DNA from 2 places in the Kitasatospora sp. NPDC059812 genome. Region 2 is predicted to be linked to the other one. Evidence: riboswitches for the same ligand, from Rfam matches in the RefSeq annotation. Region 2 holds a riboswitch; the other holds the start of a gene.

Region 1 (4,548 bases), on a different contig from region 2:
GTCGGGGTGTTCACCGGCACGGGCGCGGACGCGGACGCGGGCGCGGCGGCGCGGGCGGCACCGGAGGCGGCCTGGGCGATCCGGGTCGCCGGGCGCGAGCGCAGGTAGTAGGTGGTCTTGAGACCGACCTTCCACGCGTAGGCGTACATCGAGCTGAGCTTGCCGATGGTCGGCGCCGCCATGAACAGGTTCAGCGACTGGCTCTGGTCGAGGTACGGCATGCGGGCCGCGGCCAGGTCGATCAGCGCGCGCTGGGGCAGCTCCCAGGCGGTGCGGTAGAGCGAGCGGACCTCGGCGGGCAGCCAGCCCAGTTCCTGGACGGAGCCGTTGGCCTCGCGCAGGGCGTCGCGGGTCTGCTGGTCCCAGACGCCGAGCTCCTTGAGCTCGCGCACCAGGTACGGGTTGACCTGGAGGAACTCGCCGGACAGCGTCTCGCGCTTGAACAGGTTGGAGACCTGCGGCTCGATGCACTCGTAGACGCCGGCGATGGACGCGATGGTCGCGGTCGGCGCGATGGCCAGCAGCAGCGAGTTGCGCAGGCCGGTCTCGGCGATGCGGGCGCGCAGCGCGGTCCAGCGGTCGGCCCACTGCGGGGCGGCCGTCGGGAAGTGGTCGATGTGCAGTTCGCCGCGGGCGGCGCGGGTCTCGCCGTAGGCCTCGTGGCGGCCCAGCTGCTCGGCCAGGTCGGCGGAGCGCTCGTACGCGGTGAGCATGATGCGCTCGGCGATGAGGGTGGAGAGCCGCGCGGCCTCGGCGGAGTCGAAGTCGATCCGCAGCTTGAAGAAGACGTCCTGGAGGCCCATCACGCCGAGGCCGACCGGGCGCCAGCGGGAGTTGGAGGTGCCGGCCTCGGTGGTCGGGTAGAAGTTGATGTCCACCACGCGGTCGAGGAACGTCACGGCGGTGCGGACGGTGGCGTCGAGGCGCTCCCAGTCCATGGCGCCGAGCAGGTCGTCGACGGAGGCCCCGGGGGCGACGTGGGCGCCGAGGTTGACCGAGCCGAGGTTGCAGACGGCGGTCTCGGAGTCGTCCGTGACCTCCAGGATCTCGGTGCACAGGTTCGAGGAGTGCACCGTGCGGCCGGGCAGCGCGGTCTGGTTGGCGGCGCGGTTGGAGGCGTCCTTGAAGGTCATCCAGCCGTTGCCGGTCTGCGCCAGGGTGCGCATCATCCGGGCGTACAGGGTCTGCGCGGGGATGGTGCGCACGGCCTTGCCGGCCAGCTCGGCCTTGCGGTAGGCCTCGTCGAAGTCGGAGCCCCACAGGTCGACGAGCTCGGGCACGTCGGCGGGGGAGAACAGCGACCAGTCCTCGTTGGCGTTGACCCGGCGCATGAACTCGTCCGGGATCCAGTGCGCCAGGTTGAGGTTGTGGGTGCGCCGCGCCTCCTCGCCGGTGTTGTCGCGGAGCTCCAGGAACTCCTCGATGTCGGCGTGCCAGGTCTCCAGGTAGACGCAGGCCGCGCCCTTGCGGCGGCCGCCCTGGTTGACGGCGGCGACCGAGGAGTCGAGGGTGCGCAGGAACGGGACGATGCCGTTGGACTTGCCGTTGGTGCCGCGGATCAGGCTGCCGCGCGAGCGGATGCGCGAGTAGGACAGGCCGATGCCGCCGGCGTGCTTGGACAGCCGGGCGATCTGCGCGTAGCGGTTGTAGATCGAGTCCAGGTTGTCCAGCGGGGAGTCGAGCAGGTAGCAGCTCGACATCTGCGGGTGCCGGGTGCCGGAGTTGAACAGGGTCGGCGAGGAGGTCAGGTACTCCAGCCGGCTCATCAGGCCGTACAGCTCGGCGACCTCGCGCACGGACTGCTCGCTGTCGCCGACCGCCAGGCCGCAGGCGACGCGGAGCAGGAAGTGCTGCGGGGTCTCGATGACCTTGCGGGTGATCGGGTGGCGCAGCAGGTAGCGGGACTGCACGGTGCGCAGGCCGAAGTACTCGAAGCGGTCGTCGCCGTGCGCGTCGATCAAGGCGTCCAGGGCGGCGGCGTGCTTGGCGACGAAGGCGGCGGTGGTGTCACCGATCAGGCCCTCGTCGTGGCCGACGGCGATCGAGGCGGCGAAGGAGCGCGAGCCCTGGCTGTTCGCCTCGTCGACGATCTCCAGGGCGAGCAGCCGGGCGGCCAGCTTCGAGTACTGGGGGTCCTCGGCGATCATCGACGCGGCGGCGTCCACGGCCAGCCCGCGCAGCTCGGCGAAGTCCGAGCCGGCGTGGCGGCCGCGCAGCGCGGCGGCGGCGACATGGCCGGGGTCCACCTGGGGGAGATCGACGCTGCGGTCGGTGAGCAGCCGAAGGAGCGCGCCGCCGGGGTCGGAGACCGTCGGGTCGGTGGGGGCGGGGCCGGTGCCCTGGGCGGGCAGGGTGGCTGAGGCAGCGGTGGTCAAGGCGCTCTCTCCTGGCGGCGATCGGCGGCGGTGATCGGGGGGTACCGGGCCGTTCGGGGCAGGGGAGCACGGCACGTACGCAGAAAGCGTCGCGCGACAGTGGCGTCCCCGGCCCGCCCGCGAGGCCCGGAAGGTAGTTCTCGTGCTGGCGCGGCCTCTGCGGGAGGGCCCGTGCGCACACCGTCGGCAGGTACTCGGACTCGCGGTGCGGCTGCTGGAGCCGCCCGCTCACCGCTGCGGGGCAGTCCCGGATTCGCACCGGGTTCCCCTGCATCGACAGCAGGATTGAGCATACATCTTGTGGTGTCTCTCTGATGCGACCCCACATGTAGTACGGCGCGGTGTGTCGGCGCGATAACCGGGGGTGCTGGGAGGGGGCGGGTCGTGGCCTTGGGGCGCCTCGGATCCGGGCTCCCGGGGCCCTGGTTCCGGGCTCCGGCGTCCTGGTTTCGATACGGAACGGTCACCGGGCGGACCGGCTGGCGGGGGCATGCCCTACGATCTGGGCGCATGAGCGAGCGAAGCGCCGAGGGGCGCGTTTCGCGAAGCGATCATCGAGCGAAGCGAGGGGGCGCGTGAGCGACGGAACTGGCGCACCCGGGCAGGGTCCGCAGGGAACGCCTCCCACCGGGCCGGGGGACGCGCACGGTCAGCAGCCGCCGGTGGTGCCCGGTCCGGTGTTGCCGCCGAGCGGGGGCTTCGGGCCGCCGCCGGCCTCGTACGGGCCTCCGGTGCCGCCCGCGCAGCCGGTGGCGCAGCCCGGCCCGCCGGGGCAGCCTCCACTGCCGCCGCCGGGCCAACCAGGGCAGCAGCTGCCGCCGCAGTGGCAGCCGAACCCCCAGCCGCATCCCCAGGCGCATCCCCAAGGACACCCGCAGGCGCACCCGCAGCCCCAGGCGCCGCAGCGCGCCGAGCCGAACTGGCAGGCGCTGGCGGACCGCAACGCGGCGGACGACAAGCGCCGCCGCCGGTTGCGGGCCCTCGGCGTGGCGGTCGCGGTCGTCCTGGTCGGCGGCCTGGTCGCGGGCGGGACGGTGCTGCTGACGAAGGGCGACGGCGACAAGCCGACCGCCGGGCCGACCGCCTCGGCCTCCAACCGGCCGTCCTCCGCCGCGCCGAGTGCCGCACCGAGTGCCGCCCAGAGTGCCGCGCCAAGTGCCGCCGGCACCCCGGGCGGCGCGCCGGACGACCCGTCGAAGCCGATCTGGGAGGCCGCCACCGACCCGGCACCACAGGACGCGGGGGCGCTGTTCTCCGCACTCCAGGTGACGGTCAACGGCGCCACCTGGAACCGGACCTTCGTCTCGCTGGACTCGCCCTGCTGGGACGGGAACTCGACGACCGGCGGGCTCGGCAAGGTCCTCGGTGACCAGGGCTGCCAGAAGGTGCTCCGGGCGACCTACGTCTCCGGCGACAGCGCGGTGACCGTCGGCGTCGCGGTCTTCGACCACAAGATCCAGGCCGAGACCTCGATGAAGAGTTACACCGGCCACCTCAAGGGCGCCGTCGCGCCGGGCGCGCCGGCCTTCTGCGCCACGCCGGGCTGCACCAACACGCACAACACCCTGGGCCGGTACGCCTACTTCACGGTCGAGGGCTCGGCGAAGGGCGGCGACACCGCTGACGCCGCCGCCACCGCGGCGGCCGCCGGCTTCGGCGAGCACGTGAAGGGCCAGCTGCTCCAGCGCGCCAAGGCCGCGTCCGCGGCCGCGCCGGGTGCGCCGGGAGCCGCCGCGGCCGGCTGATCCGCCGTGACACCCCGGCCCCGGCGGGTTCGCTCGCCGGGGCCGGGGGAGTGTGGCAGGCTCTCGGGGCAGTCATTCGCACGAGTGTTCCGGTTGTGTCCGCCTGGGCCGGTGCCGGCGAGCAACCGGAGGAGCGGTCCGTGGCCCTGCCCAGAGCCCTGCGCGGCAAGCCCGCCGTCCTGGCCGCGGCCGGGGTCGTGGTGGCCGCGGGCGCCGTGGCGCTGTTGCAGCGCGACGGCCGGGCCGACGGCGAACAGCCCGCCCGCGTCCCGGTGGCGGTCGGTTTCTCCGGCCGTACCCTGCCGCCGGAGGTCGGCCGGGACCTGCTCGCCCGGGACCCGCAGGCCTCGCCGAACGCCCGGGCCGTCCAGCAGCTGCTCGCCGACCTGGAGGGGCAGGCCCGCACCGGGCAGAGCGGCGGGACGGTG
Region 2 (4,548 bases):
CCGGCCTGATCGTCCTCAACCGCCCCGCGGCCCTGAACGCCCTCACCCACGGCATGGTGCAAAGGATCTCCGAAGCCCTGGACGCGTGGGAGGAGGACGAGCGGGTCGAAACCGTGGTCATCACCGGCGCCGGTGAGCGGGCCTTCTGCGCCGGCGGCGACATCGTCGCCATCCACCGCGCCGCCACCGGCGCGGACCCGGGCGCGGTGGAGGAGTTCTGGCGCGACGAGTACCGCCTCAACGCCCGCATCGCCCGCTACCCCAAGCCCTACGTCGCGCTCATGAGCGGCATCGTGATGGGCGGCGGGGTCGGGGTCTCCGCCCACGGCAGCGTCCGGATCGTCACCGGGACCACACGCATCGCCATGCCCGAGGCCGGCATCGGCTTCGTCCCCGACGTCGGCGGCACCTACCTGCTCGCCCTCGCACCCGGCGAGTCGGGTACCCACCTGGCCCTGACCGCGGGCTCCGTCGGTGCCGGTGACGCGCTGCTCTGCGGCCTCGCCGACCACTTCGTCCCGGCCGAGCGGCTGCCCGCGCTGCTGGACGACCTCGCCGAACTCCCCGTGCACGACGCCCTCGAACGGAACGTCGGGCCCGCACCGGCCGGCGTGCTGGACGGCCGGCGGGCCTGGATCGACCACTGCTACGGGGCCGACACCGTGGAGGAGATCCTCGACCGCCTGCGGGACAGCGGCGAACCGGAGGCCAAGGAGGCCGCGGACCGGATCGCCGCCAACTCGCCCGCCGCCGTGAAGGCCACCCTCGCCGCCCTGCGCCGGGCCCGCACCCTCGGCCCGCTGGAGGCCGTCCTCGACCAGGAGTACCGGACCTCCTGTGCGGCGCTCTCCACGCCGGACCTGGCCGAGGGGATCCGCGCCCAGGTGATCGACAAGGACCGCTCCCCGCGGTGGAACCCGTCGACGCTGAGCGCCGTCGAGCCCGCCACGGTGGCCCGCTACTTCGCCCCGCTCGGCGACCGGGAACTCGGCCTGGCCCCCACCACACCCCTGGAGCGCTGGTGACCCACCGCAACGGATTCAACGGATTCAATGGAGTCATCGGATTCATCGGACTCGGCAACATGGGCGGCCCGATGGCCGCCAACCTCGCCACGGCCGGACACACCGTGACCGGCTACGACCTGGCGCCCGAGGCACTGCGCCGGGCGTCCCGGACGGAGAACGGCGTCCGTCCGGCGCGGTCCGCGACCGAGGCGGTGCGGGAGGCCGACGTCGTCATCAGCATGCTGCCGGCCGGCCGGCACGTGCTGGCCGCCTACGCGGACCTGCTGCCCGCCGCCCGCCCGGGAACGCTCTTCGTCGACTGCTCCACGATCGACGTCGCGGACGCCCGGGCGGCGCACGACCTCGCCGTGCACGCCGGGCACCGGGCCGTGGACGCGCCGGTCTCCGGCGGGGTGGTCGGTGCCACGGCCGCGAGCCTCACCTTCATGGTCGGAGCCGCCGAGCCGGACTTCGAGGCGGCCCGACCCATGCTGGAGGCGATGGGCCGCAAGGTCGTGCACTGCGGACCCCCCGGTGCGGGGCAGGCCGCGAAGATCTGCAACAACATGATCCTGGGCATCTCGATGATCGCGGTCAGCGAGGCCTTCGTGCTCGGGGAGAGCCTCGGGCTCAGCCACCAGGCCCTCTACGACGTCGCCTCGACCGCCTCCGGCCAGTGCTGGGCGCTCACCACCAACTGCCCCGTCCCCGGACCGGTGCCGACCAGCCCGGCCAACCGCGACTACGCGGCCGGGTTCGCCGCCGCCCTGATGGCCAAGGACCTCGGCCTCGCCGCCGGGGCCGCCGAGGCCGCCGGCCTGCCCACCGAACTCGGACGCAGGGCGGCACAGCTGTACGCGGACTTCGCGCAGGCCGACGGCGGTGCCGGCCTGGACTTCTCGGCGATCATCACCACCCTGAGGGAGGACGGCAAGTGACCGGCTACGAGACGATCCTGGTCGAGCGCAAGGGCCGGGTGGGGCTGATCACGCTCGACCGGCCCAAGGCGCTCAACGCGCTCAACACCCTCCTGATGAACGAAGTCGTGCAGGCGGCAACGGAGTTCGACCGTGACCCGGAGATCGGCTGCCTGGTCATCACCGGCTCGGAGAAGGCCTTCGCGGCCGGCGCCGACATCAAGGAGATGCAGTCCCTCGACTTCGTCGACGCCTACCTCGGCGACTGGTTCGCCGCCTGGGACCGCTTCGCCGCGCTGCGCAAGCCCGTCGTGGCGGCGGTGGCGGGCTACGCGCTGGGCGGCGGCTGCGAGCTGGCGATGCTGTGCGACGTCCTGCTGGCGGCGGACACCGCGAAGTTCGGGCAGCCGGAGATCAAGCTCGGTGTCATCCCGGGCATCGGCGGTTCGCAGCGGCTGACCCGGGCGGTCGGCAAGGCGAAGGCGATGGAGCTCTGCCTGACCGGCCGGATGATGGGCGCCGAGGAGGCCGAGCGGGCCGGCCTGGTCTCCCGGATCGTCCCGGCGGACCAGCTGCTGGCCGAGGCCCTGACGGTGGCCGAGACCGTCGCGGCGATGTCCACCCCGGCGGCGGTCATGCTCAAGGAGAGCGTCAACCGCTCGTACGAGACCACGCTCGCCGAGGGCGTGCGCTTCGAACGGCGCCTGTTCCACGCCACGTTCGCCACGGCGGACCAGAAGGAGGGCATGGCGGCCTTCGCCGAGAAGCGCCCGCCGGAGTTCCTCAACCGCTGACGGTCCGAGCAGTTCGCGGCGCGATGTGGCGCGATGTGACGGACGATCCCTTGACCGGATCTTCTCCGTCTCGCCATGATGAGCCGTCAAGTTGTGACTCCGCCGCTGGGGGAAGTCCGGTCCGAATCCGGCGCTGACCCGCAACGGTAGGCCGCCGGCTCCACGCCGGCGGCGAGCCCGAGTACCCGGCGGCGGAGGTGTGTCGTCCCCTCCTCCCGTCGTGGTCTGCGGGCCGGAGCTCCGAGGGCTGCCCCGGCTGGTGCCGCCGTCCTCCGGGCCCCTGCGTGCGGGCCCGGAAAGGCCCACCGTGCCCTCGTTCCGACGCCCCCTGCGCCTCCTCGCGATACCCGCGCTCGCCCTCGCCACCGTCCTCCCGGCGGCCGCTGCCGCCCACGCCACGCCTGCCGCCGCGACCTCGTCCTCGACGATCCGCCCCGACGCCGCCGCCGGCGGCTGGCTCGCCCGCCAGCTCGTCGACGGCGACCACTTCGAGTCCGTCTTCAACGGGACCGCCTACCCCGACCAGGGCCTGACCATCGACGCCGTACTGGCCTTCGCCGCCTCGCGCAGCTCCGACCAGGCCGCCGCGAAGGCCACCGCCTGGCTGGCCAAGCCCGAGATCATCAGCGGCTACCTCGGCGACGGCACCACTGAGGCCTACGCCGGGGCGACCGCCAAGCTGCTGCTCGCCGTCGAGGTGCGCGGCGGGAACCCGACGGCCTTCGGCGGCGTCGACCTGCCCGCCCGGCTGCGCTCCCTCCAGACCGCCGACGGCCGGTTCTCCGACCGCTCGCAGTGGGGCGACTACAGCAACGCCTTCGGCCAGTCCCTGGCCCTGATCGCCCTGCACCGCACGACCGGTGGCGCCCCGGCCGCGGCCGTCGACTTCCTCGCCAACAGCCAGTGCCCGGAAGGCGGTTACCCGGTCTCCTTCGGCCAGGCCACCTGCACCAGCGACCCGGACGCCACCGCGCTCGCCGTACAGGCCCTCGCCGCGACCGGCCGCACCGCCAAGGCCAACGCCGGGCTCGGCTGGCTGACCGCCCACCAGAACGCCGACGGCGGCTTCGCGGCCGTCGGGGCCGCCGCGTCCAACGCCAACACCACCGGCCTCGCCACGCAGGCACTGCTGGCCGGCGGACGCTTCGGGGCCGGCCTCAAGGGCTGGAGCAGCCTGGTCAAGCTCCAGCAGGGCTGCGCCACGGACCCGGGCGTGCGCGGGGCGGTCGCCTACGACGCGTCCGGTTTCAACCCGGCCACCGGCGCCCGGGCCACCGCGCAGGCCGTCCTCGGCCTGGCCGGCACCCCGCTGGCCACCCTCTCCGCCGCCGGTGCCCGCCCGGACGCGCCCGTGCCGGCCTGCCCGGCGACCACCCGCTGACCACCCGCTGACCCCGCGAGGAGAGCTCCGATGACCGACACCCTGGCGCCCGCGCGCCCGGCCCGCCGCACCCTCGGCTCGATCGCCGCCGCCGCTGCCCTCACCGCCGGCCTGCTCGGCGCCTCCGCCGTCCAGGCCCCGCAGGCACAGGCCGCCGCCTGCGACGGCACCACCGGCGTCACCGTCGTGGTCGACTCCACCGCCGTCGGCGGCGGCATCCAGACCGGCTGCGCACCCGGCGATCCGGCCAGCGGCCTGGCCGCGCTGACCGGCGCCGGGTTCGCGTACACCTTCCACCCGCGCTACCCGGGCTTCGTCTGCACCATCAACGCCCTGCCGGCGACCTGCACCAACCCCACCGGCAGCGCCTACTGGTCGTACTGGCACGCCCAGCACGGCGGCCCCTGGTCGTACAGCAAGCTGGGCGCGGGCAGCTACAACCCGGCACC

What was found. Region 2 has a riboswitch for cobalamin ahead of ACFV6D_RS21860 (prenyltransferase/squalene oxidase repeat-containing protein). Riboswitches for the same ligand answer to the same signal wherever they lie in the genome.
Region 1: linked by a shared signal. The riboswitch ahead of ACFV6D_RS25615 (ribonucleoside-diphosphate reductase subunit alpha) and the one ahead of ACFV6D_RS21860 (prenyltransferase/squalene oxidase repeat-containing protein) in region 2 are both predicted to bind cobalamin.

The regions. Positions count from the first base shown of each region.
Region 1 is NZ_JBHWIO010000057.1:38,669-43,216, forward strand. It holds gene ACFV6D_RS25615 (ribonucleoside-diphosphate reductase subunit alpha) at 1-2,351, opposite strand, end outside; cobalamin riboswitch at 2,543-2,685, opposite strand; gene ACFV6D_RS25620 (hypothetical protein) at 2,951-4,120, shown strand; gene ACFV6D_RS25625 (glycoside hydrolase family 26 protein) at 4,261-4,548, shown strand, end outside.
Region 2 is NZ_JBHWIO010000043.1:46,911-51,458, forward strand. It holds gene ACFV6D_RS21845 (enoyl-CoA hydratase/isomerase family protein) at 1-1,025, shown strand, start outside; gene mmsB (3-hydroxyisobutyrate dehydrogenase) at 1,022-1,945, shown strand; gene ACFV6D_RS21855 (enoyl-CoA hydratase) at 1,942-2,718, shown strand; cobalamin riboswitch at 2,786-2,926, shown strand; gene ACFV6D_RS21860 (prenyltransferase/squalene oxidase repeat-containing protein) at 3,026-4,099, shown strand; gene ACFV6D_RS21865 (flagellar hook-length control protein FliK) at 4,130-4,548, shown strand, end outside.